One region of the Pantoea sp. X-Soil-TKNS-1280 genome, then DNA from elsewhere that is predicted to be linked to it. Evidence: predicted binding sites of a transcription regulator. Region 1 holds the regulator's gene; each other region holds the start of a gene.
What was found. Region 1 encodes sigma-54, which starts transcription at its own class of promoters, with help from an activator protein. Its sites were predicted from a motif close to GTTGGCACANNTTTCGCTNT; they were not measured.
Positions count from the first base shown of each region.

Region 1 (10,653 bases):
GAAACGCCAGAAAGTTCAGCTGATCTGCATCACCAGCCGTGCCGACAGCGCAATGGGCCGGGCCGCCGATGTCCATCTATGCGTGAAAGTGCCGCAGGAAGCCTGCCCGCTCGGGCTGGCCCCCACCACCAGCACCACCGCCACGCTGGTGATGGGGGATGCGCTGGCAGTGGCACTGCTGGAAGCGCGCGGCTTTACGCAGGAAGATTTTGCATTGTCCCATCCAGGTGGCGCATTGGGGCGTAAACTGTTACTGCATGTCAGTGACATCATGCACAGTGGCGACGAGATCCCTCATGTCACGCGTGATGCATCATTGCGTGATGCGTTGCTGGAAATTACGCGGAAAAATCTCGGTCTGACGGTGATCGTCGATGATCTGATGAAAATTGAAGGTATCTTCACCGACGGTGACTTACGCCGGGTGTTTGATATGGGTATCGATTTCCAGTCAGCCCGCATTCAGGATGTGATGACCCGTGGTGGCATCCGCGTACGCCCCAATCTGCTGGCGGTGGATGCCCTTAACCTGATGCAAAACAAAAACATCACTGCATTGCTGGTGGCCGATGACGATCGCCTGCTCGGTGTGGTACATATGCATGACATGCTGCGCGCCGGCGTGGTCTGAACAGGAAAAGAACATGAGTGTTGAAACACCCGCAGTGGAAACCTGCTATGGCCCGGTGAGCGCAGAAGTCATGGCGCGGGCAGCGCAAATCCGCCTGCTGATTTGTGACGTTGATGGTGTGATGTCAGACGGCCTGATTTACATGGGCAACAGCGGCGAAGAATTGAAAGCTTTTAACGTACGCGATGGTTATGGCATTCGTTGCCTGCTGACCTCGGGCATCGAAGTGGCTATTATTACCGGCCGCAATGCCAGACTGATGGAAGATCGCTGTAAAACCCTCGGCATTACGCATCTTTACCAGGGACAATCGGATAAGCTTTTGGCCTGGCGTGAACTCCTGGATAAACTGTCATTATCTGCCGAACAGGTAGCGTATATCGGTGATGACCTGATCGACTGGCCGGTCATGGCGCGAGTCGGTCTCAGTGTCGCCGTTGCCGATGCGCACCCGATTCTGCTGCCGCGCGCGCATTACGTCACCCGCATTGCCGGTGGCCGCGGTGCAGTACGTGAACTTTGCGATCTGATCTTAATGGCGCAGAATAAATTTGAGGATGCCAAAGGGCAATCAGTATGAGTAAAAGCAGGCGTTGGATAACGCTGATTCTGGCCTTAATCGCTCTGGTGCTGATCGGCTGGAATCTTACCAACCAGGATGAGAGCAAAACACCGGTTGCCACCAACGATCAGGAGCCGACCTATACCAGCTCGACTTCTCACACCGTGGTATACAATCCCGATGGTGCGCTGGCCTATAAGCTGATTTCGGATAAAGTTACCTACTTTGATGCCGATCAACTGAGCTGGTTCGAAAATCCGGTGATGACCACCTATGACGTGAACAAAATTCCAACCTGGTCTGTTCGCTCGGATAAGGCAAAGCTCACCAAAGATCGTATGCTTTATCTATACGGCCACGTTGAAGTAAACACCCTGACGCAGGATTCCGAGTTACAGCGCATCAAAACGGATAATGCGGTAGTCAATCTGGTTACCCAGGATGTCACTTCAGACGATCAGGTCACCCTTTATGGCCGCAGTTTTAACTCTACAGGCATGAAGATGCGCGGCAACTTACGGACAAAAAATGCCGAGTTGATTGAAAAGGTCAAATCCTCCTATGAAATCCAAAATGAACAAAAACAGCCTTAAGTTACTGCTGGTCAGCGCCCTGTTAGCCACCAGCCTGCCCGCTCTGGCATTAACAGGAGACTCGGACAAACCCGTCAATATCGTTTCAGAGAACCAGGCGCTGGATTTGCAGGGTAATGTCGCCACCTTCACCGGCAATGTGATCGTGACACAGGGATCGATCAAAATCACCGCTGACAAAGTGGTGGTGACCCGTCCGGGCGGCGATAGCAAAAAAACCATCGTTGATGCCTGGGGCAACCCCGCGACTTTCTATCAAATGCAGGATAGCGGTAAGCCGGTACAAGGCCATGCTGCCAAGCTGCACTACGAACTGGCCAATGACTTTGTTGAGCTGACCGGCAACGCTTACATTGAGCAGCTGGATAGCAATATCAAAGGCGATCGCATCACCTATCTGGTGAAAGAACAGAAAATGCAGGCCTTCAGTCAGGGCCAGAGCAAACGCGTGACCACCGTACTGGTGCCGTCGCAGTTGCAGGACAAAAACGGTTCATCCCAGAGCCAAAAGAAGAGTAACTAATTTCTATGGCCACACTGATCGCTGAAAACCTGGCGAAAGCCTATAAAGGCCGCCGCGTGGTAGAAGACGTTAGCCTGCAGGTGAAATCCGGCGAAATCGTCGGCCTGCTGGGCCCCAACGGGGCCGGTAAAACCACCACCTTCTACATGGTGGTAGGTATTGTGCCGCGTGATGCCGGTCGCATCGTCATTGATGATGAAGACATCAGTATCCTGCCACTGCATGCGCGCGCGCGCCGTGGCATTGGTTATCTGCCGCAGGAAGCATCGATTTTCCGTCGCCTGAGCGTTTACGACAACCTGATGGCGGTATTGCAGGTTCGTGAAGATCTTAGCGAAGAACAGCGCCAGGACCGTGCCAATGAACTAATGGAAGAGTTCCACATTGAGCACCTGCGTGACAGCATGGGTCAGGCGCTTTCCGGTGGTGAACGCCGCCGTGTGGAGATTGCCCGTGCGCTGGCTGCCAACCCTAAATTCATCCTGCTGGATGAACCATTTGCGGGGGTCGACCCCATTTCCGTTATTGATATCAAGAAGATCATTGAGCATCTGCGCGATAGCGGGCTGGGCGTGCTGATCACCGACCACAACGTGCGCGAAACCCTTGCCGTTTGTGAACGCGCTTACATCGTCAGCCAGGGGCATTTGATTGCCCACGGCACCCCCGATGAAATACTTGCAGATGAGCAGGTTAAGCGTGTTTATTTGGGCGAAGAGTTCAGACTCTGATAAGGTGTCGTAACCTCCGACGTTTGCTTAGGAAATTCAATCCGGATTATGAAGCAAGGTTTGCAACTCAGGCTCAGCCAACAGCTGGCGATGACACCCCAGTTGCAGCAGGCAATCCGCTTGCTGCAACTCTCTACGCTTGAACTCCAGCAGGAATTACAACTGGCGCTGGAAAGCAATCCATTGCTTGAACAATCAGATCTCCATGAAGAAGTAGACACACGCGAATATCAGGAGAGCGAAGCGCTCGACACTCGAGAGGCACTCGAACAAAAGGATATGCCGGAAGAGTTGCCGCTCGACGCCACCTGGGATGAGATCTACACCGCCGGTACACCTTCAGGCACCGGGACCGATTATCAGGATGATGAATTGCCGGTGTACCAGGGGGAGACGACGCAGTCATTGCAGGACTACCTGATGTGGCAGGTCGAGTTGACGCCCTTCACTGATACTGACCGTGCCATTGCGACCTCGATTGTGGATGCGATTGACGATACCGGCTACCTCACCGTGACGTTGCAGGATATCTGCGACAGCATTGGCGATGAGGAGCTGACGCTGGACGAAGTGGAAGCGGTACTGAAACGCGTGCAGCGTTTTGACCCGGTCGGTGTCGGTGCTCGTGATTTACGTGATTGTCTGCTGGTCCAGCTTTCACAATATGCCAGTGATATACCGATGCTGGCCGAAGCGCGCCTCATCGTCAGTGAACATCTCGATCTGCTGGCCAATCATGATTTCCGCAGTCTGATGCGTGTCACGCGTCTGAAAGAAGATGTGTTGAAAGATGCCATGCTGCTGATTCAGTCGCTCGATCCGCGTCCGGGCCAGTCGGTGAATACCAGCGAACCGGAATATGTCATTCCTGATGTGCTGGTACGCAAAACCGGCACGCGCTGGACGGTCGAACTGAATGCTGACAGCGTGCCACGTCTGAAAATCAACCAGCATTATGCCGCGATGGGCGGAGCTGCGCGTAATGACAGCGATAGCCAGTTCATCCGCAGCAACTTACAGGAAGCCCGATGGCTGATTAAGAGCCTGGAGAGCCGCAACGACACGCTGCTAAAAGTGACACGTTGTATTGTCGAGCAGCAGCAGGCGTTCTTTGAGCAGGGCGAGGAGTATATGCGCCCCATGGTGCTGGCGGATATCGCCTCAGCCGTGGATATGCATGAATCCACAATTTCGCGCGTCACCACGCAGAAGTATTTACATAGCCCGCGTGGCATCTTTGAACTGAAGTATTTTTTCTCCAGCCATGTGAACACCGAAGGCGGTGGCGAAGCCTCTTCCACGGCAATACGTGCGCTGGTGAAAAAATTGATCTCTGCGGAAAACCCCGCAAAACCCTTGAGCGACAGCAAACTGACCTCCATGTTATCTGAACAGGGCATCATGGTGGCCCGCCGTACGGTTGCTAAGTATCGCGAGTCTTTGTCCATCCCGCCCTCGAATCAGCGTAAACAGCTGGTTTGAATGTATTGAGAAGGAAGACCTATGCAGATAAACCTTACCGGACTGAATGTAGAGATTACCGAACCGCTGCGTGAATTTGTAAATAGCAAATTTGCCAAACTGGAACACTATTTTGATCGTATCAATCAGGTCTATATTGTTCTGAAAGTGGAGAAGGTAACGCAGATTGCTGATGCAACCTTGCATGTGAACGGCGGGGAGTTGCACGCGACATCGGAAGCGGAAGATATGTACGCGGCCATTGACGGATTGATCGACAAGCTTTCCCGTCAGTTGACTAAACATAAAGACAAACTGAAAAAACACTAACCTTCACGCTTGCAGAGTGCTGACCGGTTCGGCACTCAGAGCACAGAATGGGGCGGGCTGACCGCCCCGTTTTGTCATCTGCGCAAGCGCCAACAGGAGAACCTGCATTTTCCCTGCTAACGGGTTAAAGTGGGTGATCCTCGCGGCTATGTGAACTCGCAAGTGAAACGATGATGAACAACGATCTGACACTGGAATTGAGCTCGGTCCTCACGCTGGACTGCACCCGCAGCGGCGTACACTGCCAGAGTAAAAAACGTGCGCTGGAAATTATCAGCGAGCTGGCAGCTAAGCAGCTCAATCTGCCTCACCAGACGCTTTTCGAAGCAATCCTCACCCGTGAACGCATGGGCAGTACCGGTATTGGCAATGGCATTGCTATTCCGCATGGCAAGCTGGAAGAAGACACCCTGCGCGCCGTAGGTGTGTTTATCAGCCTCGATCAGCCGATCGCCTTTGACGCGGTCGATAATCAGCCAGTAGACCTGCTGTTTGCGCTGCTGGTGCCGGCGGACCAGTGTAAAACCCATCTGCATACGCTATCGCTGGTGGCAAAACGCCTGGCAGATAAAACCGTCTGTCGTCGTCTGCGCGCAGCGCAGAGCGATGAAGAACTCTATGCCATTATCACAGAAGCGCAGGACGACCATCCTTAAGCGACAGACACTTTTACCGGCCAGGGTGCCAGTTTAAAACGGGAGAAATGTGATGGTGCTGATGATCGTTAGCGGTCGGTCAGGCTCAGGAAAATCAGTCGCGTTGCGTGCGCTTGAGGACATGGGATTTTACTGTGTCGATAATCTGCCAGTGGTGCTGCTGCCCGAACTGGCAAATACGTTAACCGAACGCAATATCTCAGCCGCCGTCAGTATTGACGTGCGGAACATGCCCGAATCGCCGGAGATTTTTGAAACCGCCCTCAATAATCTGCCGGAGTCCTTTGCGCCGCAGCTTTTGTTTCTCGATGCCGATCGCAACACGCTGATTCGTCGCTACAGCGATACCCGCCGCCTGCATCCGCTTTCCAGTAAAAACCTGTCACTGGAGAGCGCCATTGATGAGGAAAGCGATTTACTGGAGCCGCTGCGTTCACGCGCCGATCTGATTATCGACACCTCAGAGATGTCGGTGCATGAGCTGGCCGAGATGCTGCGGACCCGTCTGCTGGGTAAACGCGAACGTGAACTGACCATGGTGTTTGAATCCTTTGGCTTCAAACATGGTATTCCAATCGATGCCGATTATGTCTTTGATGTGCGTTTTCTGCCTAACCCGCACTGGGATCCGAAACTGCGTCCGATGACCGGCCTCGATCGTCCGGTGGCAGCGTTTCTCGATCGACATACCGAAGTACATAACTTTATCTACCAGACGCGCAGTTATCTTGAGCTGTGGCTGCCGATGCTGGAAACCAATAATCGCAGTTACCTCACTGTCGCCATTGGCTGTACCGGGGGTAAACACCGTTCGGTGTACATTGCCGAACAACTGGCCGATTACTTCCGCTCACGTGGAAAAAATGTGCAGTCCCGTCATCGCACCCTGGAAAAACGCAAATCATGACCGTGAAGCAGACCGTTGAGATTCGTAACAAGCTGGGGATGCATGCCCGCCCGGCCATGAAACTGTTTGAGCTGGTGCAGAGTTTCGACGCTGAAGTACTACTACGCAATGAAGCCGGAACGGAAGCCGAAGCCAGCAGCGTAATCGCGCTACTGATGCTGGATTCGGCTAAAGGGGGCCATATTGAGATCGAAGCCAGCGGACCGGAAGAAACTCAGGCACTGGCTGCGGTGATCGAATTGTTTGAAGCGGGTTTCGACGAAGATTAATCGCCTCAGTGCAACTTGTAGCGATTCAGAAAACCTTCCCCGCCCAGCTGGCGCATCTGCCGCATGATCCATTGCTGGCGTTGACGAATATAGCCTGAAGGCGCGTCGGCGCGGAAACGGATCGGATTCGGCAGGACTGCCGCCAGCAGAGCCGCTTCCGACATCGTCAAACGGCTGGCGGGTTTGTGGAAATAACGTTGTGACGCCTCCTCCACACCGAATACCCCATTGCCCAATTCCGCGATATTCAGATAGACCGTCAGAATCCGGCGCTTGGTCCATACGGTTTCAATACCCACCGTCAGCCCGGCTTCCAGACCTTTTCGCACCCAACTGCGCCCATCCCACAGGAACAGATTTTTTGCGGTCTGCTGTGAAAGCGTCGAAGCACCTCGCATGCGTTCATCCCCTTCGTTATCGAGCACCGACTGGATCGCTTGCACATCAAATCCCCAGTGGACCGGGAATTTCTGATCTTCAGAAGCAATCACCGCCAGCGCCATCCACGGAGAGATCTGATCCATACTGACCCAATCGGAATGCGCCACGTAATCAAAATTGCCGCTCAGCCAGGCCCCGACCTGTCGTTGCACCATCACCGCGGAGAAAGGTACCGGCAAAAAAGAAAACAACAAAATTGCCGCCAGCCAAATACCCAACCAGGCGAGCAGGAATTTTGCCATTATCACTTTAATACGTTGCCGAAGTTTCCCTTTATTCTTACTCATCAAATTTACTCTTACCTGTTCCCTGTATTAATCAATCACTCCGGTCACGATAACACTCAGCGACACCCGGGTGCTAAAAATTACTCAGTGACCAGTTGATTTATCAAACAAAGTCATTACCTGCGCAACCATCGTTCCTTTAATAGAGCCAAATACATCAATCACTTCCGCTATTAAGGAATCGGTTCCATGTTCAAACTCTCATCGGAAGAGTTCGTTATGGACAATTAACCGAATGTGATATGAGTCACACCAAATGATTCGCCATACTTAACATTAAGCCTTCTCAGCGTTTGAGCATGTTCATTGATTAACGAAAGCATTATGAAAAAAATGTGTAATTTCGCAGCAGATACTCTGTGACTTCCGCCATTTGTGGTAAAGCATTTTATATGACATTTGGTTTACATGCCGGGTTAAAACCATAAACCGGAACTTTCTGTCGATGGTTTCCAAAACGTTTTGGATAACCCGGGCACTCTTCCCATATTCACACCATTTTTCAGTCGGTTAACCTGAAAAAAAACAAAAATTTTGCCACCAACTGACTTTCGCTGCGCTTGTCGGGTTTTTCTGCCGCTTCAGCACGTTATAACCACAGCAAAAATAGAACATTTGGTCAAAAATAACACAATGAGGCAAAGAAATTGATTCCTTGCTTGACTGTGTCATCAAATTAATGTTTTCTGTATTTAAACGCTGCTCAACATCACACAATTTAATGAATCTTGTCACAACTGATGACGAATTTGCTAAGGTGTTTTGGAAGCGTTAACCAATACCACGCTGTTGCTCAGGATAGACCTCAAATAATAGCAACAGCGACAATTTCCCTGGTGTTGGCGCAGTATTCGCGCACCCCAGTTTCGACTGGGGTCATTTTTTTCTAAGGCTTGTTACTTTCCCGCGCGGCTACCCACTCACGTAATACGTTCACGTCGTGTTGCCATTCCTGTTTTAACTCATCAATCCATTCCTGAACATTATCCCACCATGCAGGTAACTCCGGTGACTGAATTTGTTTCGCCAGCTTTTGCAGATGCAACAGACCAACAGACCCCGCTGCGCCTTTGATTTTGTGCCCTTCTTCCGCAATGCCTTTCTGGTCACGCGCCATCATGTTGGAATCCAGCACATCCAAATAACCCGGCATCATCTTTTCAAACATCGTCAGACTCTGGGTGATCAATCCTGGCCCCACCAGCTCGATATATTGCTCCAGCATCGGCACATCGAGCAGCGCACGGGTTTTCTCCTCGGCCTGAGGGGCTGCCACCGGCGTATCCGCTTCAGGTTGATAATCCCAGAACTTCTTAATCATCGCCGTCAGCGCCGGTACCGCCAGCGGTTTACTCAGCACCTCATCCATGCCCGCATCCAGATACTCTTTTTTGTCTTTCAGCACGTTGGCAGTCAGTGCCACCAGCGGTGGCAATATCTCACCCGCATGACGCTGATGAATGGCGCGCGATACGTCAAGACCTGTCATGTCCGGCAGCTGAATATCCAGCAGCACCAGATCGAACTCCTCGGGATCGAACATCTCCAGTGCTGCGGTACCGGTCATCGCCACTTCAACGCTGCAACCCAGTTTCTCCAGCACCGAACGTGCCACGATCACGTTCAGCTCAATATCCTCCACTAGCAGGACATGCAGCGCGGGCAGCGGCATGCTGTCGTCAAGGTTGTCATCCTCAACCTCTTCCGCGACGCGTGGAGCCTTGATCTCGACAATGAAGCAGGAACCCTGCCCCTGCACGCTACGCACGCTGATATCGCCGCCCATCGCCTGTGCCAGGCGGCGTGACACTGCCAGCCCGATACCGGTGCCCGTTGCCGGTTTGCCACCATGCTGGTCTTTCACCTGATAATACATGGCGAAGATTTTGTCCTGTTCCTCCTGCGGGATACCCATGCCGGAGTCTTCCACCTCAAAACGCAGGGTTTCATCCTGACCATAAGCGACACGCACCACGATTTCGCCCTGCTGGGTGAACTTCACCGCATTGCCAATCAGGTTCCACAGGATCTGTCGCAGGCGCGTGCCATCGGCACAAATCTTGTGTGGCAGCGGCAGTTCAGGTGACATTACGAACTTCAGCCCTTTCGGCTGCGCCAGCAGGCCGGAGAGGTTTTCCAGATCGGACAGGAAACCGGTGAAATCGAGCGGCTGGTTATCCAGCTGCACTTTACGCCGCTCAATCTTGTCCACCTCGATCACATCATTAAAGATGTTGCCGAGGGTGATGGCCGACACATGGATGGTTTTCAGGTATTTAAGCTGCTCCTGATTCAGATCGGTATCCAGCAGAATGCGGCTCAGCCCGACAATCCCGTTCAGTGGGGTACGCAACTCGTGGCTGATGGTGGAAATGAAGGTGGTCTTTTCACGGCTGGCATTCTCCAGCGCGTCCTGGTAGCGCTTACGCTCGGTAATATCGCGGCCAAAGCCCATCAGGCCACTGCGCTTCCCGACGCGATCGTAATAAGGGACTTTACGGATTTCGAAGCAGGCTTTACGCCCATCGGGATATTGCAGCCACTGTTCGTAAGTCAGCGACACGTTATGGCGGAACACCTTCTCATCAGTTTCCAGCACCTTGGTGGCGGCATCTTCATCATAAATGTCACGCGGCGTCAGACCAATCAGCTGCTTTTCACTCAATCCGGTGAGCAGCTCCATCGCGCGGTTACAGCCAGAAAATTGCTTATCGATATTGCGGTAAAACACCAGGTCCGGCGAAGCATCAAGGAAAGAGCGCAGGAAGGAGGATTGCTGTTCAAGTTCGATTTGTGCCTGCTCACGGCGCGCCATTTCTTCGCGCAGCTTATCCATCACCTGCTCACGCGCCTGCTCGGCTTTAATACGGTCAGCGATTTCCTGGTTGAGCTGAGTAATGGTTTCTTTCATCTGCTGATTCAGCTCAAGATCGCGCGTGCGCATCTCTTCCAGCTTATCCACCAGCCGAGAGAGGCGCTGACGTGACTCTTCCAGTTGATCAACCACCACTGAGAGGAAATAGACCGCCCAGGGTGTAATCAGCAGACCAAAGAATACCGAACGCACCACATCGATGCTCTCGACATGGCCACGCAACACCATAGTGACGGCCATCTGTACCACCATCGCCAGCACCACCAGTGCCGAGGCAAGCAGCAGCGAAAATCGCACCAGCCCCAGTTTGACCATCAAATCAACGTAGTATTGCGCTAAAAGACGAATCTGTTTCATTACCCACTCCCTGAACGAAATCTGGCTCAT
Region 1 covers NZ_AP035962.1:574,653-585,305, reverse strand. The annotation lists gene kdsD (arabinose-5-phosphate isomerase KdsD) at 1-631, shown strand, start outside; gene kdsC (3-deoxy-manno-octulosonate-8-phosphatase KdsC) at 645-1,211, shown strand; gene lptC (LPS export ABC transporter periplasmic protein LptC) at 1,208-1,786, shown strand; gene lptA (lipopolysaccharide ABC transporter substrate-binding protein LptA) at 1,755-2,309, shown strand; gene lptB (LPS export ABC transporter ATP-binding protein) at 2,315-3,040, shown strand; gene rpoN (RNA polymerase factor sigma-54) at 3,089-4,522, shown strand; gene hpf (ribosome hibernation promoting factor) at 4,544-4,831, shown strand; gene ptsN (PTS IIA-like nitrogen regulatory protein PtsN) at 5,005-5,487, shown strand; gene rapZ (RNase adapter RapZ) at 5,540-6,394, shown strand; gene npr (PTS phosphocarrier protein NPr) at 6,391-6,663, shown strand; gene mtgA (monofunctional biosynthetic peptidoglycan transglycosylase) at 6,669-7,391, opposite strand; gene arcB (aerobic respiration two-component sensor histidine kinase ArcB) at 8,278-10,623, opposite strand; gene AC6I8X_RS02565 (hypothetical protein) at 10,652-10,653, shown strand, end outside.

Region 2 (10,653 bases), 540 kb from region 1:
TAATTAAATAATGGCAGCAGATAACCGGCGCGCATCAGTTGCTCAAACAGCTGGTGGCTAAGAATAGCACGCTGCTCCGGATTCTGTTGTTGAGCGATCTCGCGCAAATGTTGACGTAAATGGATGTCACTTTGTGCACCCCTGAGCGGTTGCCATACCGGATCGTTTTCCAGCCAGCTGATCAGGGTAAACAGTGGCGCATCGCCAATCAGACGGTCACCCATCACCACGTCTGCATCGGCCAGCTCGCGTTCATCGCGCCAGCTTTTCACATCATGGAATATGCAGGTCAGCTGGCAACCATAGCTGGCCAGCAGGGGTTTCAGTGCTTCAGTCATCACATGAAGCTCAACCGGCAGATGATAATGCAGTGTCAGTGTGGCGGGCAGCGGCGCATTTTCTTCGGCGGGTGGGGGGACTGGCCAGCCGGGCAGCAGCTCCAGGCTTGGCGTGATGAGTCCCTCATCCAGCGGTAATTGCTGAATCATGCCGCTACGCTGAATCAGTGAAATCAGGGTTTTGGCTTGTGCTGAGCTGAGCCGGGATGAGATGCGCGGTGCCAGGTAGCAGAATCCCAGGCTGATGCTGCGATCGACCGGGCGCAGAGCATCAAGCTCGTCAGGATCACCAATAGCAATTTGCACCGGATGACGACAACTGGTGCCAAGGGTACGATCAAACAATTGCGGGGTGATCCAGTACTCAACGGCCTGGATCAGCGGCCGTTGCAGATGCCAGCGCGGGTGGCTTTCCAGTCGCACCAGTTCATCGGTGAAATGCGCCAGTTTCCACGCACCGCTGCCGATGGTAGCAAGCTCCGGGTGTGGCAACAGGCAAAACTGATGCGCCAGTCGTTGTGGCAGCCAATAATCACTGTGGCGCAGGCGGATACGCAGCGCCAGCGGGTGAGGGGCCGTGATGCTTTCAACCGAAGCCAGCAAGCGTAATCCCGGTGCGCTACGCAGAATCTTGTGTAACTGCGTGACCAGTTGCGTGGCATACAGCGGTTCATCGTTATGCCAGCTGAGCTGCGGCCGCAGCCAGAAAAACCAGTCGCAGCCACTTTCATCATGCTGCCAGTGATGGGCTAAGTCGCCTTCAACATCATTGTCCCGAAAGCGCGTCAGCCCGGAAAAGATCTGACGGGCGAGGTGTTGTTCGGCGCGCCCGGTCAGATGCAGCGGCAGCAGCGCTTCGAGGGACCGATAGTAAGGAATACGCAGTACCGGGGCCTGATTGAGCCATTGTCCGCCCATTAATGGGCGCAGCATCGTTAGCAAATGCTCCGGTTGCACATCCAGCACCTGCAATGCCTGCGTTGCTTCCCCCGCCGCAAGCTGCTGCTGCAAAAGTTGCTGGCGTAGCTGGTCAGGGGTGGTGAGAAAGGTCAGCGTTCCCTGTTTACCGCGTCCCGCGGTGCCCTGCCAGCGCAGCCAGTCGGCCTCCTGCCATTGTCGTAACAGGGTGCGGATATGGCGTTCACTGCAAAAACAGTGCTGTGCCATCGTCGCGACACTTAGATGCTGCGTTTCACCCTGGCTAAGTTGCCAGAGACGCTGAAATTGATTGACCCGATTAAGCTGGCGCATCTCTAAACCCGGAACAGTTTTCTAAAAGTATTCACTATTAGTTCCGTAATTACCAGGCGATAGTAAAGGTCTCTAACCGACAGGAGAATTCGCATGGTCCGCCTCGCGGCATTTGATATGGATGGCACGCTGTTGCTGCCAACACATCGCTTAGGCAAAGAAACGCTCGCCAGTCTGCACGCCTTACACCATCGTGACGTCACGCTGACCTTTGCCACCGGACGTCATTTGCTGGATATGCAACCGGTGGTGAAGGAGCTGATTACGCTGCCTGCATGGCTGATTACCGGGAATGGCACGCGCGTGCACGATCTGGATGGCAACCTGTTATTTGGCTGCGATTTGCCACCATCGATCGCCGAAGAGGTGCTTCATCGCCATTGGCAAACTCCCGCGTCTATCCATGTATTCAATGATGAAGGCTGGTTTACCGACAAACCGTTGCCCTTTGTACGTGAAGCGCATGTGATGAGTGGTTTCCAGTATCAGCTACGTGACCTGAAGAAAATGTCAGCTCATGAAGTGACCAAGATCTGCTTTATTGCCCCGCATGAAACACTGCGTGCGCTGGAAATCGAACTGCGTGAAGCGCTGGGCGAACGTGCGAATATTTGTTTTTCTGCCTGGGATTGTCTGGAAGTATTGCCGCTGGGTTGCCATAAGGGTGCTGCGCTGACATGGCTGTGCCAGCACCTTTCACTGTCGTTAGCGGATTGCATGGCGTTTGGCGATGCCATGAACGATCGCGAAATGCTGGAGCAGGTAGGTAACGGCTTCATTATGGGCAACGCCATGCATCAATTGAAAGCGGTGTTGCCCCATTTACCGGTTATTGGCCATTGCGAGACACAGGCGGTGTCTCACTATTTAAATCACTGGATGACCACACCACACCTCGATTATTCCCCCGAATGCTGAGGTTTGCAGTGAACCGGACAGGATGTCCGGTTTTTTATTGCAGTTCACGCACCCACGGCGCGATATCGCCAATGTGATCAGCCACCCATTGGGTATCGTAATAGGTATCCGGATAACGCTCGCCACTGTCGCATAAAATGGTCACCAGTGACCCTTGCTCACCCTGTTCGCGCATGCGCTTCGCCACCTGCATCATGCCCCAGAAGTTAGTGCCGGTCGATGCGCCCGTTCGACGCCCTAGAATCTGCTCCAGTTTCAGCATCGCTGCAATGGTTGCGGCGTCCGGTACTTTCATCATTTCATCAATGACATCCGGCATGAACGAGGGTTCAACGCGTGGGCGGCCAATGCCTTCAACCATGCTGCCACGTTCGCTGCGCAGCTGGTTATCACGGCTATGCCAGTAATCAAAAAAAACCGAATGTTGTGGATCGACCACCAGCAGCCGGGTGTCAAAACCCTGATAGCGAATATAACGTCCCAGGGTAGCGGAAGTACCGCCGGTGCCAGCACTCATGATCAAGGTATGCGGCACCGGGAAAGGTTCATGCGCCATCTGGCGGAAAATACTTTCGGCAATATTGTTATTACCCCGCCAGTCCGTAGCACGTTCAGCGTAGGTGAACTGGTCCATAAAATGGCCATTCAGTTCACGCGCCAGGCGCTCTGATTCGCTGTAAAGCTGGCAGGGGTCGCTGACGAAGTGACATTCGCCGCCATAAAAGCGGATCTGCTCAATTTTACGTTTGGCGGTACTGGCAGGCATCACCGCGATAAACGGCAGCCCCAGCAGACGGGCAAAATAGGCTTCCGATACCGCCGTACTGCCGGAGGAGGCTTCAATAATTGGCGTTCCTTTGCGGATCCAGCCATTCGCCAGACCATACAGAAACAGCGACCGTGCCAGACGATGCTTCAGGCTGCCGCTGGGATGGGTGCTTTCATCTTTTAGATAGAAACGAATGCCGGGGAAATCATCCAGCGTAAAGCGAATCAGGTGTGTATCAGCAGAACGCTGAATATCAGCGTTAATTTCATTGATAGCGTGACGAATCCAGGGCGTTTGCATGCTGTGTTTCCGCAAAATTGAATGGCCACAGTTTAAGGCACTGGCAGGAAAAAGAGGTTGCTTTAATCCGGGTATAATGGCCCGATGAGAGAAAAATTTTCTCCCGGAGAGGTAAATGCTAGATAAAACTGACCGTAAACTGCTGGCTTTATTGCAGCAGGACTGCACCCTGTCGCTACAGGCGCTGGCGGATGCGGTCAATCTCACCACTACGCCGTGCTGGAAACGCCTGAAAAAACTGGAAGATGATGGCATTATTCGTGCGCGCGTTGCATTGCTGGACGGGGAAAAAATCGGCCTGGCACTGACGGCGTTTATGTTTGTCAAAACCCAGCAACACAGCAGTGACTGGTACCAGCAATTTGTCAGCGTCGTCCAGCAGATGCCGGAAGTGATGGCGTTCTATCGTATGGCCGGGGAATACGACTATCTGCTGCGTATTCAGGTAGCGGATATGAAAAGTTATGATGGTTTTTATAAGCGGCTGGTGAATGGCGTACCGGGCCTGATTGATGTGACCTCCAGCTTCGCCATGGAAGAGATTAAATATACAACCGCATTGCCGGTGGCACCCTGAACGGGTAAAGAAAGAGACAGTCTTGTGCGATTATTCAGCCAGTTAAGTTGGTATTTTCTGCGTGAGTGGCGGCGATATCTGGGCGCAGTCACGTTGCTAATCATTATTGCGCTTCTGCAATTATTGCCACCGCATCTGGTGGGGGTGATTGTGGATGGCGTCACCCAACATACCTTAAGCACCGGAAGGCTGATGATGTGGATCGGCGTGATGCTGATCACCGCTGTTATCGTCTATCTGCTGCGCTATGTCTGGCGCGTGTTGCTTTTTGGTGCCTCGTATCAATTGGCGGTCAAATTGCGTGAAGATTTTTATCTTCAGCTGAGCCGCCAGCATCCGGCATTTTATCTGCGCCACCGCACCGGTGATTTGATCGCCCGTGCCACCAACGATGTCGATCGCGTGGTGTTCGCCGCCGGGGAAGGGGTGCTGACACTGGTGGATTCGCTGGTGATGGGCTGCATGGTGCTGGTGGTGATGAGCGTGCAAATCAGCTGGCAGCTTACCTTACTGGCGCTGGTGCCAATGCCGATTATGGCGGTGATTATCCATCGTTATGGTAACCAGCTGCACAATCGCTTCAAACTCGCTCAGGCAGCGTTCTCCAGCCTGAACGATCAAACTCAGGAAAGCCTGACCAGCATTCGTATGATCAAAGCCTTTGGTCTGGAAGATCATCAGTCGCAGCAGTTTGCTGCTATCGCACGCGATACCGGTGAGAAAAACCTGCGCGTGGCGCGGGTGGATGCGCGTTTTGATCCCACCATTTACATCGCCATTGGTTTCTCAAACCTGCTGGCGATTGGTGGCGGTAGCTGGATGGTTTGGCACGGCAGCCTGACGCTGGGACAGCTCACCAGCTTTGTCATGTATCTCGGTCTGATGATTTGGCCGATGCTGGCGCTGGCGTGGATGTTCAATATTGTCGAGCGTGGCAGTGCTGCCTGGAGCCGTATTCGCGCGCTGCTGGCAGAGGCTCCGGCGGTGGAAGATGGTCAGACGGTCCTGCCGCCGGAAGCGGGAAATTTGCAGGTGGCAATTCGTGAATTTCGCTATCCGGCCACTGCCAGTGTGGCGCTGAGTCATGTCAATTTTCAACTCAGACCTGGTCAGATGCTGGGATTATGCGGACCGACCGGCTGTGGTAAAAGTACGCTACTGAGCCTGATTCAGCGCCATTTTGACCTTGAGCAGGGCGACATTCGTTATCACAACACACCGCTGCCGCAGCTGCGTATCGATAGCTGGCGCAGTCGCCTGGCGGTGGTCAGCCAGACGCCTTTTCTGTTCTCCGACACCGTAGCCAATAATCTCGCGCTGGGGCGACCTAATGCCAGCCAGCAGGAGATTGAACGCGTGGCGAAAATGGCCTGTGTCCACGAGGATATCCTGCGCTTACCGCAGGGTTATGAGACCGAAGTGGGTGAACGTGGTGTCATGTTGTCGGGAGGACAGAAGCAGAGGATTGCCATTGCGCGTGCGCTGTTGCTGAATGCCGAGATCCTGATTCTGGATGATGCGCTGTCTGCCGTGGATGGGCGCACCGAACACGATATCCTGCACAACCTGCGACAGTGGGGCCAGGGGCGAACCCTGATTATCAGCGCCCACCGTTTGTCGGCACTGACGGAAGCCAGCGAAATTCTGGTGTTGCAGCAGGGCATGGTGGCACAGCGCGGTGATCACGATGAGCTGGCGGCACAAAACGGCTGGTATCGCGATATGTACCGTTACCAACAGCTGGAAGCGGCGCTGGACGAGGATGAGATCACCGAAGGAGCGAGTCGTGGCTAAATCTGTACGCTTGTGGCCCACGCTAAAACGTTTACTGTCTTACGGTAAACCCTGGCGCAAATCGTTATGGCTGGCGGTGGGGATGCTGTGGCTGGCCGCGGCGGCGGAAGTCACCGGGCCGGTGCTGGTCAGTTATTTTATCGATCATCTGGTGGCGAAACATCAGATGCCGTGGGGGATTGTCGCCGGGCTGGTGGTGGGTTTTATTCTGCTGCAACTGCTGGCGGCCGGGTTGCATTATTTTCAGGCTTTGCTGTTTAACCGCGCCGCGATTGGTGTGGTACAGCAATTACGTTCTGATGTGATGAATGCCGCATTGCGTCAGCCGCTCAGCGCCTTTGATACCCAGCCGGTGGGGCAGATTATTTCGCGTGTCACCAACGATACCGAGGTTATCCGCGATCTTTATGTCACCGTCGTGGCAACGGTGTTGCGCAGTGCCGCGCTAATTGGTGCCATGCTGGTGGCGATGTTTGCCCTCGACTGGCGTATGGCGCTGGTGGCGATTGCCATTTTCCCGCTGGTACTGGTGGTGATGCTGATTTACCAGCGTTACAGCACGCCAATTGCCCGTCGGGTGCGTAGCTATCTCGCTGATATCAATAATGGCTTCAATGAAGTGATTAATGGCATGAGCGTGATCCAGCAGTTTCGCCAGCAGGCGCGTTTTGGCGAACGCATGGGGGAGGCCAGTCGCTCCCACTATCTGGCGCGTATGGAGACGTTACGACTTGATGGCTTCCTGCTGCGTCCGTTGCTGAGTTTGTTCTCTGCACTGATTTTGTGCGGTCTGCTGATGCTATTCAGCTTCGCCACTCCGGGCGTTTTTGAAGTCGGTGTGCTGTACGCCTTTATTACCTACCTCGGGCGTCTGAATGAGCCATTAATCGAACTCACCACCCAGCAATCCATGCTGCAACAGGCGGTGGTTTCTGGCGAACGTATTTTTGAGTTGATGGATGCGGCCCAGCAGGATTACGGTGCGGACAGCCGTCCACTGGCGTCCGGGCGTATTGCGTTGCGTGATGTCAGTTTTGCTTACCGTGCCGATCGTGATGTGCTGAGCCGGATCGATCTGGATGTGCCTGCGCGTGGCTTTGTCGCGCTGGTGGGCCACACCGGCAGCGGCAAAAGCACGCTGGCGAATCTGCTGATGGGCTACTACCCGGTCACGCGTGGCAGTATCGAACTGGATGGTCGGCCGTTGCCACAACTGACGCATCAGGTGTTGCGCCAGGGCGTGGCCATGGTGCAGCAGGATCCGGTGGTGCTGGCCGATACCTTGCTTGCCAATGTTCGTCTTGGCCGCGATATCCCGGAAGACACGGTATGGCAAGCGCTGGAAACGGTGCAACTTGCGCCTCTGGTGCGCTCGATGCCGGATGGCATCCATACCCGGCTGGGCGAGCAGGGCAATAATCTGTCAGTCGGGCAGAAGCAGTTGCTGGCACTGGCGCGGGTATTGGTGTCGCTACCGCAGATTCTGATTCTCGATGAAGCCACCGCCAATATCGATTCCGGCACCGAACAGGCCATCCAGCACGCACTGCGCGCGTTGCGCCAGCACAGCACGCTGGTGGTGATTGCGCATCGCCTTTCCACTATTACCGAAGCGGATCAGATTCTGGTGCTGCACCGTGGGCAGGTTGCCGAGCGGGGCACACACAGCGAATTGCTGGCGCAGCAGGGCCGTTACTGGCAAATGTATCAGCTGCAACAGGCAGGTGATGAACTCGCGGCGGGCATTCCCTTACCCATTGAAGGGTGAGTTGCACCTTTTTTGAGCGCCATTATCGGATTATTCTGTACAAATGCACTTCTTTGAGGCTGTGCGCACCAAAGAAGTGCAAATATTCCACTCCTTTCTTCCTATCCTTGTTGCATTTGTGTTGTCCATCACATAACGAAGCGTGCTGCCACGCGGCTAATGCGCTGACTCTGCGGTTTTTTTATTTATGGCACACCCTTTGCTTATATCCCTGCGTGTCCGGTAAGACTTACTCATTAAATACCTGGAGGGGATCGTATGAAGCTGGTTACCGTGGTAATCAAACCATTTAAGCTGGAGGACGTGCGTGAAGCCTTATCCTCTATTGGCATTCAGGGACTGACAGTTACCGAAGTGAAGGGTTTCGGTCGCCAGAAAGGTCACGCAGAGCTTTATCGCGGTGCCGAGTACAGCGTGAACTTCCTGCCAAAAGTAAAAATTGATATCGCCATTGCTGATGATCAGCTGGATGAAGTGGTCGATGTCATCAGTAAAGCCGCTTACACCGGCAAAATTGGCGACGGTAAAATTTTCGTCGCGGAACTGCAGCGCGTTATCCGTATTCGTACTGGCGAGACCGACGAAGCAGCACTGTAACTGGGCCTTGATTGTGATGGGATGGAAAGAAATGAATAAAATGATGACGAAGTTGGGCCTGACCAGCCTGGCGCTGTTACCGTCTCTGGCCATGGCGGCAGCACCTGCCGTTGCGGATAAAGCCGATAACGCGTTTATGATGATCTGCACCGCGCTGGTGCTGTTCATGTCAATTCCTGGTATTGCCCTGTTTTACGGCGGTTTGATTCGCGGTAAAAACGTGTTGTCGATGCTGACTCAGGTAGCGGTAACCTTCTCCCTGGTCTGCGTGTTGTGGATGATTTACGGTTACTCGCTGGCCTTCAGCGAAGGTAACGCCTTCTTCGGTAGCTTCCAGTGGGCGATGCTGAAAAACATCGAGCTGAAAGCACTGATGGGGACCTTCTATCAGTACATCCATGTTGCGTTCCAGGCTTCCTTCGCCTGTATCACCGTGGGCCTGATTGTCGGTTCTATCGCTGAACGTATTCGTTTCTCTGCGGTGCTGATTTTCGTTGCGGTATGGCTGACTCTGGCCTATCTGCCGATTGCACACATGGTCTGGGCTGGCGGCTTGCTGGCGACCGATGGCGCGCTGGACTTCGCAGGCGGTACTGTGGTGCATATCAACGCCGCGGTGGCTGGTCTGGTGGGTGCTTACCTGGTGGGCAAACGTGCTGGCTTCGGTAAAGAAGCATTCAAACCGCACAACCTGCCGATGGTCTTCACCGGAACTGCGATCCTGTATGTGGGCTGGTTCGGTTTCAACGCCGGTTCTGCCTCTGCTGCGAACGAAATCGCTGCCCTGGCGTTCCTGAACACCGTGATTGCGACTGCGGGTGCGGTACTGTCATGGACCTTCGGTGAGTGGGCGCTGCGTGGTAAGCCTTCTCTGCTGGGTGCCTCTTCAGGCTTCATCGCGGGTCTGGTTGCTATCACCCCGGCGTGTGGTTATGTTGGTGTTGGTGGTGCGCTGATTATCGGTCTGGTGGGTGGTCTCGCTGGCCTGTGGGGTGTCACTACCCTGAAGAAATGGCTGCGTGTTGATGACCCGTGTGACGTGTTCGGTGTGCACGGCGTGTGTGGCATCGTAGGTTGTATCCTGACGGGTGTGTTCGCTTCCTCTTCACTGGGTGGCGTGGGTTATGCCGAAGGCGTGACTATGGGTCATCAGGTCTGGATTCAGCTGTTCAGCGTGGGTACCACCATCGTCTGGTCCGGTGTGGTTGCCTTCATTGGCTTCAAACTGGCCGATATGATTGTTGGCCTGCGTGTTCCGGAAGATCAGGAACGTGAAGGTCTGGATGTTAACAGCCACGGCGAAAACGCTTACAACCAGTAAGAGCCAGGCTGAAGAAGAGCAGTGCGCTAAAACAATAAAAAGCAGAAGGGGCGAGAAATCGCCCCTTTTTTTATGCGTCGCGCTGGCGCATTACCCCTTCCTGCACCGTGGTTGCCACGAGCCGGCCATCCTGAGTAAAGAACTCACCGCGCACAAAACCACGCGCACCCGAAGCCGAGGTGCTGACAACGCTATACAGCAGCCATTCCGACAGATCAAACGGGCGGTGGAACCACATCGAGTGGTCGATAGTCGCTACCTGCATATCGGGTTCGAGAAAACCTTTGCCGTGCGGCTGAAGGGCGACAGGCAGGAAATTAAGGTCTGATGCATAGCCGAGCAGGTATTGATGAATCCGGCGATCCTGCGGCAACTGCCCGTTGGCGCGAACCCATACCTGACGTACCGGCTCATCGACGCGCCCTTTTAGCGGGTTGTGGATTTGTACCGGGCGGATATCCAGTGGCCGTTCGGCAAGAAATTTTTCCCGCAGCTTGCCAGGCAGATGTGCTGCCAGCTTATGTGCCAGATCCTGTTCCGATGGCAGATTATCCGGCGGCGGCACCTGCGGCATGACATTTTGATGCTCAAAACCGCTTTCCGGAGCCTGAAATGAAGCCGTCATATAGAAGATAGGTTGCCCGTTTTGCACCGCACTGACGCGGCGCGCGCTAAAGCTTTTACCATCACGCAGGGTTTCGACATCATAGATGATGGCTTTCTGGCTATCGCCTGGGCGCAGGAAGTAGCTGTGAAACGAATGGATGATACGTGCTTCCGGCACTGTCTGTTTCGCCGCATACAGGGCCTGACCAACCACCTGGCCACCAAACACCTGTCGCAGGCCGAGGTCTTCGCTTTGGCCGCGAAATAATCCCTCTTCCAGTTTTTCCAGATTCAACAAATTAAGCAGGTTGTGCAGGGCCTGGCTCATAACGGATTCCTCAGTGATACCGGTCGGGCAAGTGTGAAAGATCCGACCAGTTGTCGTCAATCTTTTTGCCGTGGTTTCAGCGATCT
Region 2 covers NZ_AP035962.1:1,110,109-1,120,761, forward strand. The annotation lists gene AC6I8X_RS05060 (SgrR family transcriptional regulator) at 1-1,589, opposite strand, end outside; gene cof (HMP-PP phosphatase) at 1,683-2,507, shown strand; gene AC6I8X_RS05070 (PLP-dependent cysteine synthase family protein) at 2,542-3,576, opposite strand; gene AC6I8X_RS05075 (Lrp/AsnC family transcriptional regulator) at 3,692-4,153, shown strand; gene AC6I8X_RS05080 (SmdA family multidrug ABC transporter permease/ATP-binding protein) at 4,178-5,947, shown strand; gene AC6I8X_RS05085 (SmdB family multidrug efflux ABC transporter permease/ATP-binding protein) at 5,940-7,715, shown strand; gene glnK (P-II family nitrogen regulator) at 7,974-8,312, shown strand; gene amtB (ammonium transporter AmtB) at 8,344-9,633, shown strand; gene tesB (acyl-CoA thioesterase II) at 9,704-10,567, opposite strand.
Region 2: glnK (P-II family nitrogen regulator) is a predicted target of sigma-54. The motif match lies at 7,902-7,921, and genes of this name have one in related genera.

Region 3 (10,653 bases), 2.0 Mb from region 1:
CACCATCACCACCGCCACCAGCACAGCAACACGCTGTGGCGAAAGATGAAAACTGTAGCCATCCAGCACCACACCGACAATCGGGCCAAACACCACCAGCGCCACCAACCCGGCCATCAGACAATCCAGCAGCGACTGGCGCAGATCAATTCGTTGCGTCATTGCACTCATTTTGGCGTCCTCATACTTTGGCAACCAGCGGTCGTCCCAGCAGCCCCTGTGGCCGGAAGATCAAAATCACCACCAGCAGAGCAAAAGAGAAAACATCTTTGTAATCGGAGTTCACCAGCCCGGCGAACTGCGCCTCCGCCACGCCAAGCAGCAGGCCGCCGAGCATCGCCCCCGGTAACGAACCGATGCCGCCCAGCACCGCAGCGGTAAAGGCTTTGATGCCGATAACAAAACCAATATAGAAATCAAAGGTGCCGTAATTCAGGGTGACCAGCACCCCGGCCAGGCCCGCCATCGCCGCGCCAATCATAAACACCAGCGAAATCACCCGGTCGGTGTTGATACCAAGAATGGCGGCCATGCGCCGGTCCTGCTGCACCGCACGGCAAATCCGTCCCAGCCGCGTGTATTGGATAATCCAGGTAAGCAACGCCATGCCGCACAACGCGGCAATCAGGATAAACACTTTGGTCCAGGTGATTTGCACCACGCCATCACCCACTTCCATGCGCAATACACCGGACATCAGGGTGGGAATGCCCTGCTGGTTCGGACCCTGACTTATCTGCACGTAGTTTTGCAAAATCAGTGACATACCAATGGCAGAAATCAGTGGTGCGAGACGGGTGGAGTTACGTAACGGACGATAGGCGATGCGCTCGATAGTCCAGCCGTAGACCGCCGTCACCACAATGGTGAAGATCAGGGTGCCGAAAATCAGCAGTGGGAAGGAGTGAATGCCAAAAAAGCTGAGCAGCCCCAGCCCGATGGCACAAAGATAGGCAGAGACCATATACACTTCGCCGTGGGCGAAGTTGATCATGCCGATGATGCCGTAAACCATGGTGTAGCCAATGGCAATCAGCCCGTAAACCGCGCCCAGTGTCAGGCCGTTCACCAGCTGCTGGAGAAAGAAGGCTTCCATATGCAAGTCCCGTGCTTAAAGGGAGCGCAAACTTCGCGCCCAATCGCGAATGGCCCCGCAACGCGCGGGGCCGCGTGTCAGCTTACAGCTGGTGATATTTGCCTTTATCGTCCCACTGATACACCACATAATCCGAGACTTTCAGATCGCCTTTGCCGTCCCAGGCTTTTTTGCCCATCACGGTATCGACGCTATTAGCCTTCAGCCACTCACTGGCTTTGGCGTTATCTTTACCTGCGGCTTTGTAAGCGGCGGCCAGTGCCTGCACGGAAGCGTAGGCATACAAGGTATAGCCTTCCGGCTCAAAACCACCGGCGCGGAATTTGGCGATCACCGCTTTGCCGTCAGGAATCTGACGCGGATCCTGACCAAATGTCATATAAACGCCTTTGGTGTATTGCGGGCCGCCCGCTGCGGTCACCATATCTTCAGTCACGATACAGTCACCGGAGAAGAAGGCCGCCGTCACACCCTGCTCACGCATCTGGCGCACCAGCGGACCGGCTTCCGGGTGGCAGCCACCGAAGTACACTACATCCGGTTTGACTGAGGCGATTTTGGTCACCAGCGCGTTAAAGTCCTTCTCACCGCGCGATAAACCTTCATACAGCACTTCGTTAACACCGCGCTTTTCCAGCGCAGCCTTGGTGGCATCGGCCAGCCCCTGGCCGTAGGTGTCTTTGTCGTGGATCACCGCCACGCGTTTGGCTTTCAGCTTATCGATGATGTAGTTAGCGGCAATAGCCCCCTGCTGATCGTCGCGGCCACACATACGGAACATGGTTTTCATGCCGCGTTCGGTGATTTGCGGGTTAGTCGAGCCGGGGGTAATCGCCAGCACGCCTGCATCGTCATACACTTCGGAAGCGGGCATGGTGGAAGAGGAACAGAAGTGCCCCACCACTGCCAGTACCTTGTCCTGGTCTACCAGACGGTTGGCAACGGCGACGGCCTGTTTCGGTTCGCAGGCGTCATCCCCCTGCACCAGCACAATTTTCTCACCGTTAATGCCCCCGGCAGCGTTGATATCATCCGCCGCCTGAGTAGCACCTTTCCAATACTGTGCGCCGTAAGTGGCATTAGGGCCGGAAAAGGGTCCGGCTACCCCAATCTTAATATCCGCCTGGGCATAAAACGCCGCGCTCAGGCAACCTGCAATCACAACCTTCAATGGTAATTTTATGAATTTCAAAGACATGCTTTCAATCCTCAACGGGTCAGGAACGGAGCCATACCACGGCCTGGGAGAAATCAATTTCTGAAACTTAACGATGTGCAGTGTGTGACCAACAGGGCCACGGTTAACAATCAAGCAAAAAGCTCGCCAAAGGTAAGCATTGGTGACAAGTTTTTGCACCGGCATCGCGCCAAAGCGGGAGGGAACGCGTCTGCTGATCTTAACCATAGCCAGCGTTTTAAGACGCACCAGCACTCTGTTGGTGCAGAATGCGGTTGATCACAGATTCTTCATGGTGCTGAGGGGTTTACCCGCTATGCTATAGCCAAATCGACCCAAAATTGATGCGGGAGAACTTATGAATACACAACGGAACGGCATCAGCAGCCAGCAGGCGCTGGATGAACTTGAACGGTTATACGCCAACGCGGTAGAGGCGTTACGCAACGCGATTCGCGACTTTACTGAAAACGGACGTTTGCCGGATGAGGCAGCGCGCCAGCAGGGGTTATTTGTCTATCCGGAGCTGCGTATTACCTGGGCTGGCGAGGGTCCGCAACGTAATCGTACCCGTGCCTGGGGCCGTTTTACCCACACTGGCAGCTACAGCACCACCATCACGCGCCCGGCGTTATTACGTCACTATCTCAGTGAGCAATTGCTGATGATTGAGAAAGAGTACGAGGTAGTGATTGAAGTCGGACCCTCACAGCAGGAAATTCCTTACCCTTATGTGATTGACGGTTCCGATTTGTCTCTGGACCGCTCGATGAGCGCCAGCATTGCACGCCATTTCCCCACCACCGAACTGTCGCAGATTGGCGATGAAACCGCCGATGGTTTGTTCCATGCTGACGCGCAGCTCCCGCTGTCACACTTTGATGCACTGCGTACCGACTTCTCGCTGGCGCGTCTGCGTCATTACACCGGCACCGCCGTGGAGCACTTCCAGCCGTTTGTGCTGTTTACCAATTACACGCGTTACGTTGATGAGTTTGTCCGCTGGGCAATTGAACAGGTACAGGATCCCAACACCTCCTACGATAGCCTCGCCTGCGCCGGTGATGTGGTGATCACCAAAGATACCCAGGATCCGGAAGCGATGATGTCGGATCTGGCGTGGAAGAAGCATCAGATGCCTGCCTGGCACCTGACCTCACCCAATCGTCGTGGCATTACTCTGGTCAACATTGGCGTGGGCCCTTCCAATGCCAAAACCATCTGTGACCATCTGGCGGTGGTACGTCCGCACGCCTGGCTGATGATTGGCCACTGCGGCGGCCTGCGTGAAAGCCAGACCATTGGCGATTACGTGCTGGCGCATGCCTATCTGCGTGACGACCATGTGCTGGACAGCGTACTGCCGCCGGATATTCCGATTCCGAGCATCGCCGAGGTGCAGCGTGCACTCTACGACGCCACCAAAGCGGTGAGCGGCATGCCCGGTGAAGAAGTCAAACAACGCCTGCGCACCGGCACCGTGGTGACCACGGATGACCGCAACTGGGAACTGCGTTATTCCGCTTCTGCGCTGCGCTTTAATCTCAGCCGCGCGGTGGCGGTGGATATGGAAAGCGCCACCATCGCCGCCCAAGGTTATCGTTTCCGGGTGCCTTACGGCACGCTGTTGTGCGTGTCGGATAAGCCACTGCATGGTGAGATCAAACTGCCAGGCCAGGCGAATCGTTTCTACGAGGGAGCGATTTCCGAGCATTTGCAGATTGGGATTTGTGCGGTCGAGCTGCTGCGCGCCGAGGGGGATAAGCTGCATTCACGCAAATTGCGTACCTTTAATGAACCGCCGTTCAGGTAATTAATGTCACCGCTCCTTTGTGAGCGGTGCAATCCTCCGATCATGACTTCAACATGCGATAAAGCTCACATCACTTAAACTAAACTTTAGTATAGTTTTTTGTGTTATGGTACGGTACCGTAAAGTTTTGCCAGTTGAATGTACTCATGATGGAGAGATAGATAATGACATCTATACCTGTATTAAAATTATCTTTGTTAGATGGGGACCAGAATGATAAAGATAAATTTATCGGCCTGTTAACAGAAGCCGCTCATGATGTTGGTTTTTTCTATCTTAGCGATCATGGCGTCGCAGCATCATTCCTGACTGAAGTTCGTGAACAAACCCGAAAGTTTTTTTTCTTATCTGAAGAAGAAAAACTTTCTGTTTCAATGATTAATTCCCCTCATTTCAGAGGATATAACCGAGCCGGTAATGAATTAACCAACGGTAAAGCAGACTGGCGAGAACAATTTGATATCGGAGCTGAACGGAAGCCCTATAACTTAACGGATAAGGATCCTATCTGGATGGGCTTGCATGGTTTTAATCAATGGCCTGCATCCTTGCCTGAGTTGAAGAATACCCTTCTTTTCTACAACAATATATTAACCAACATCTCGCTGAGATTACTCAGAAGCCTTGCATCAGGTCTGGGGTTGCCAGAAAATTCTTTTGACAAAATATACGGTGACACACCGAACGAGCATATCAAACTCATCAGATATCCACGTTGTAAAAAAATAACCGAGACTCAGGGTGTGGGGGCTCATAAAGATTCTGGTCTTTTGACGCTAATTCTTCAGGACGAAAATAAAGGCTTACAAGTTAAGACTACCGATAATAAGTGGGTAGATGTTTCTCCAATTGATAATACCTTTGTGGTTAATCTGGGCGAGTTACTGGAGTTAGCCACTAACGGATATCTCAAAGCAACCGTTCATAAGGTTCTGGCCCCGGCAGGAGAGAATGACAGAATTTCAGTGGCCTATTTCTTAGGTGCCAGTCTCGATTCTGTCGTACCGGTATTCAGATTGCCCTCAGAGTTAACCTCCGATTCCTCATTTATCGAAACTGACCCAAACAACCCGCTACTCAGAGATGTGGGCCTGAATTATATGAAGGGAAGGCTGCGCTCTCATCCCGATGTTGCTAAGAAATATTATGCAGAATGGGGCAATTTTCTATGAACAATAAACTGGTAGTGATAACGGGAGCCAGTTCCGGATTTGGCGCTGAAGTTGCCAGGGCACTGAGCAACAGGGGATATTGTCTTGCTCTCCTGGCTCGTCGTATCGATAAGTTACGTGCAATGAATCTTGCAAACTCCCTGTGTTTTGAAGTCGATGTTACCTGTCGTGAACAGGTTGTTAATGCTATTCGTAAGGCCGAAGAAAAGTTTGGCGACGTAGATTGCATCATAAACAATGCGGGAGTGATGTTATTGGGCGAATTAGAATTTCAGAGTCAGGACGAATGGAACCGAATGATTGATACCAATATCAAAGGCGTCATTCATGGTATGCAGGCGGTCTTGCCCTCGATGCGCGAACGGAAAACAGGAACAATAATCAATATCTCCTCCCTGGCGGGTCAAAAGACCTATCAATACCATGCTGCATATTGTGCAACTAAGTTCGCCGTACACGGTTTGTCCGACAGCGTTCGCTGGGAGGTTGCCCCGGACAACGTCCGGGTTATCACCATCTCTCCTGGTGCCGCCGAGACGGAGCTTATCAGCCATATTAGTGACGACTTCGTGAAAAATGATTATATCGAATGGAAAGAAAGTATAGGCGGTGTCATTTCTGCCAAAAATGTTATTGATAGCATCATATTTTCATACGAGCTACCGCAGTCAGTATGTGTGCGCGATCTTAAAATTGCGCCGACAAGACAGCAAAATTAGCACTCTTTATTTTTTCTGGAAGGCCAATTATTCAGAGGCAGTAAATGAGATGGCATTTACACCCTTCAGTGTAAATCCTTCCTTTTATTCAGGATCCTTTTTATCGCTTCCTGCTCTGTTTCTGCGCCTTCTACCTCACCTTCACAAATAGCAATCCAGTAGTCGGACAGCTTGCCTTTTTGTTGTGGCAGATGGAATGTTTTGAGTTTTTTTTCTTTGTTTTTCATAACAACGATCGTCCTTGTTAATTGCACACATGCAAGGCATGGCAGCAATATCCTTCCAATAAAGTGATATAAACGCGAGAACATTCAATATGACTACTAATAATAGTAGGGTTATTTTTCATAAACCTCAAGACGAAGAGTTATTTTTTGAGTGGTTTTGTGATCACCCTATTATTCACTGGAACACTGGCATTATGTTGGTAAAAAACTCAAATCATGAATTTATCGCATCAAACTCAGTATTCAGTAATTATTCAGGTTATACTCCGAAATCTCTCATAGGTTTGAATGATGAAGATATGCCATGGGCAGAAAATAAAGATATTTACATAAATCACGAAAAGGATATTTTATCTGGTTTAGAATATAACGTTATAGAACCACTAAGTGGCGTTGTTAAAACCTGCTTATTTACCAGTAAAAAAGTTATCTACTCCAAAAGCGGAAAACCATCAGGCACGATCGCAACAGCACTGATTTTCAATGGCTCAGTTGAATTTGGCAACCTTGCAGGTACTGCTTCCAGCATGCGAGTTTGCGACTATTCCGGATTCAACCTGACAATTGTTGAGTCGAGAGTATTATTTTATCTTCTGAAAGGTTTTTCACGCCGAAAGATATCCGAACTGGCAGGAATATCGACTTCATCGCACGATTTTCATTTGATGAATATTAAGGAAAAGTTCAGAGTCGATACGCGAGACCAACTTGTTTTTTTCTGTTATCAAAATGGGTTGCATGAGTTTATACCCTATCACATTGTTCTTTAATTTATTTTATCAACCTCATCGCATCATAACTGCCCAAACCTATGAATTTTCATAGGTGTTTTTTTGCTTCTGATTTACATCATTTATCACTCCATATATAAATCATCACGTGACCTAGAGATACTCAATTTAACGGATGAATAGGCAATGGAGCGAAAAGGGAAAATGAATCCTGAAGACTGGCATGTAGAGGATATTATTGCTGCTGTCAGAAAAAAGAAGAAGTCTCTCGCTGCACTTTCAAGGGAAAATGGACTGGCGGCTGGAACATTAAATAATGCTCTGCGAAAACCCTGGCCACGGGGAGAAACAATTATTGCGCAGGCATTAGGCCTGACCCCCGCTGAAATATGGCCAAGTCGTTATCCAGGAGGCAATAAAAAACAAAAAAAACCACTACTTACAAAGAAAATAAAACCTTAACGGGCGACTAACGGGATGCCCAGTCTGACAAACGTCCAGATACCAGCCAGGGCTGCGCGATAAATCGCGCTGCTACAACGGCGGTGTGATGTTTGCAAATAAATTCAGGAAGATGCACATGACCGTAGCGGCGCGATTTATCGCGCGTCTTTCCAAACAACGCGCAATAAATTGCGCCGCTACGAATAAGGAGGATTACGCGCTCAACCAACCCAGTTTGATCACAAACAGGATCGACATAATAATCAGCGCCGCATTCACCTCTTTAGTACGACCGCTCAGCAGCTTCACTACCGTCCAGGTAATAAAACCAAACGCAATACCGTTGGCGATGGAGTAAGTCAGCGGCATGGTCAGCGCAGTCACGGTGACCGGGGCTGCGGTGGTGATATCTTTCCAGTCAATCTCCGCCAGGCCGGATGCCATCAGTACGGCGACAAACAGCAGCGCCGGTGCGGTGGCGAATACCGGTACACTGCCCGCCAGCGGCGAGAAGAACAGGCTGAGCAGGAACAGAATGGCAACCACAATCGCCGTCAGACCAGTACGGCCACCGGCGCTGACGCCCGCTGCCGATTCCACATAACTGGTGGTGGTTGAGGTACCCAGCAGTGAACCAAACAGTGCTGCCGCACTGTCGGCAATCAGCGCACGGCCCATTTTCGGCACGTTACCCTGCTCATCCGCCAGACCGGCGCGCTTCGTCACACCCAGCAACGTACCGGTGTTGTCGAACACGTCCACAAACAGGAAGGCAAAAATCACGCTCACCAGGCCGACGTTAAAGGCACCCGCGATATCCAGATGCAGGAAAGTCGGGGCGATTGACGGCGGTGCAGAGAACACGCCACCAAACGGCGTCAGGCCGATACCCATCGACAGGAAGGTGACGATCAGAATACCGATCAGCACCGCACCGGTAACGCGACGCGCTTCCAATACTACGATGATGACAAAGCCCAGCAGTGCCAGCAGCGGACCCGGCTTGGTCAGATCACCCAGACCCACCAATGTCGCCGGGTTATCCACCACGATACCCGCCCCTTCCAGCGCAATCAGCGCCAGGAACAGGCCGATACCCGCCGCAATCCCGGCGCGCAATGGCAACGGAATGCTGGCAATAATCCATTCACGAATTTTGAACACCGACAAGGCAAAGAAGATACAGGCAGAGAGGAATACCGCACCCAGCGCGATTTGCCAGGTGTAGCCCATATGCAGTACCACTGTGTAAGTAAAGAAGGCGTTGAGGCCCATACCCGGTGCCAACGCAATCGGGTAGTTGGCAATCAGGCCCATCAGGACGCAGCCAATCGCCGCCGCCAGACAGGTTGCCACAAAGACCGCACCCTTATCCATGCCAGTGGCACCGAGGATGCTTGGGTTAACGAACAGGATATAGGCCATTGCCAGGAAGGTGGTTATGCCCGCAATAACTTCGGTGCGGACCGTTGTGTTGTGCGCTTTTAGCTTGAATAGTTTTTCTAACATCATCATCTCTCGTGATGGGGAGACGTCACTGACGTGCGTTCTCTTGCCAATGGGGTGTGCATGCGCGTTATTGTTTCGGGAAAAAGCAGACGGGGCTGCATGCTCTGCCATCGATCCGCCTTGTAGTCAAACTCCTTTCCCCTCAGTCCTCATAGCAATTGCTATGCCATGCCGGGACGCAATCGTTTACCTTCTCAATCGCAGCAACGGCTAAGACTATTCTGAACCAGAACGAGGCGCGATTATGGTGCATTGCACCATGTGTGCGCAATCGTTTTCCCACACGTCAATGGGGGAGTGAAAAAAGATTGCGGTAACGCACGCTTTCGCATTCTGTCAGGCGATGTCGCTCACGTTTCTGTTGCCTGATGCAGCAGGCAAAAGCGGTCGGTATACACTCTCCGTTAACTCTTCCATAACAAAAGAGGCCCGTAATGAAGCCCGCAATTCTGGTAGTGGATGACGATCGTGCCGTCTGCGAACTGCTGCATGATGTGTTGAGTGAACATGTTTTTACCGTTTATAGCTGCCACCAGGGCAAAGACGCGCTGACCTTACTGGCGGCGCATCCGGAAATTTCTCTGGTGATGCTGGATATGATGTTACCGGACACCAACGGCCTGCTGGTGTTGCAACAGATGCAACGACAACGGCCCGAGTTACTGGTCATCATGCTGACCGGTATGGGATCGGAAGCGGATATGGTGGTCGGGCTGGAAATGGGCGCGGACGACTACATTGCCAAACCCTTCAATCCGCGCGTGGTGGTGGCGCGCGCCCGCGCCGCGTTACGCCGTTGCGGACGGCTGGCGCAACCGGACAGCGTCCAGGATGACGGCTGGCACTTTAACGGCTGGCGGCTGGATGAAGCACGTTGCCAGTTGTTCAACCCCCAGCGCGAAAGTGTGCCGCTCACCCAGGGCGAGTATGCGCTGCTGCGCGCGCTGGTATGCCATGCACGTAAAGTACTGACGCGCGATCAATTGCTGGAACTCACCCACAGCGAAACCCTGGATGTGTTTGATCGCACCATTGATGTGTTAATTATGCGGCTGCGGCGCAAGATTGAAATGAATCCGCACCAGCCCAGCCTGATCCGCACCATCCGCGGCCTCGGTTATGTTTTTTCCGCCGATGTGATGCGTCCGGCGTCGCTAGCGCCAGTCACGCAAATCGCCTGACCCATCCAGCGCTGCATCTCGCTCAAAGGGCGGGTGCCGTCCAGCGCATTGGCCGCATGCAAATTGAAACAGGCGCAGGTGTGCGCCAGCTTTAGGGTATCGGTCATCGGCCAACCCTGGTGGCTGGCATACAGCACCCCGGCACAGAAGGCATCCCCTGCGCCGACGCTGCCGACAATCTCCTCCGGCTGTAACTGCCACGCCGGTTGCCAGTGCCCTTCACCACCGACCTGCAACCCCCATGCGCCCTCAGGGGCATGGATCACCACGCGCTGACGCACCCCCTGCTGCGCCAGCCAGCGGGCAGCGGCAGCAAAGCTGGCGGGCGGTGCCAGTCCTTGTGTACTGCGCAGGCTGATGCCGGTGAGCGATTGCGCTTCCAGTTCGTTAATCACCAGATAGTCGAGCCAGCGTAACGCGGGCACCACCAATGCCTGATACTCCCCGGCACGCGACACCAGATCGAGCGAAGTCAGATAACCGCGCTGCTGCATTTGCGCCAGCAACTGTGCGCTGCGCGTGCCCCAGGTTGCATCCGGCACATCGAGGGCATCCAGCAGCAGCAGATACCCCAGGTGGAAGAT
Region 3 covers NZ_AP035962.1:2,608,104-2,618,756, forward strand. The annotation lists gene livM (high-affinity branched-chain amino acid ABC transporter permease LivM) at 1-171, opposite strand, end outside; gene AC6I8X_RS12175 (ABC transporter permease subunit) at 182-1,096, opposite strand; gene AC6I8X_RS12180 (branched-chain amino acid ABC transporter substrate-binding protein) at 1,179-2,294, opposite strand; gene AC6I8X_RS12185 (AMP nucleosidase) at 2,632-4,086, shown strand; gene AC6I8X_RS12190 (isopenicillin N synthase family dioxygenase) at 4,251-5,258, shown strand; gene AC6I8X_RS12195 (SDR family oxidoreductase) at 5,255-5,977, shown strand; gene AC6I8X_RS12200 (hypothetical protein) at 6,043-6,204, opposite strand; gene AC6I8X_RS12205 (helix-turn-helix transcriptional regulator) at 6,294-6,974, shown strand; gene AC6I8X_RS12210 (helix-turn-helix domain-containing protein) at 7,140-7,397, shown strand; gene AC6I8X_RS12215 (NCS2 family permease) at 7,593-8,891, opposite strand; gene AC6I8X_RS12220 (response regulator) at 9,323-10,069, shown strand; gene AC6I8X_RS12225 (carbohydrate kinase family protein) at 10,006-10,653, opposite strand, start outside.
Region 3: AC6I8X_RS12180 (branched-chain amino acid ABC transporter substrate-binding protein) is a predicted target of sigma-54. The motif match lies at 2,406-2,425, and genes of this name have one in related genera.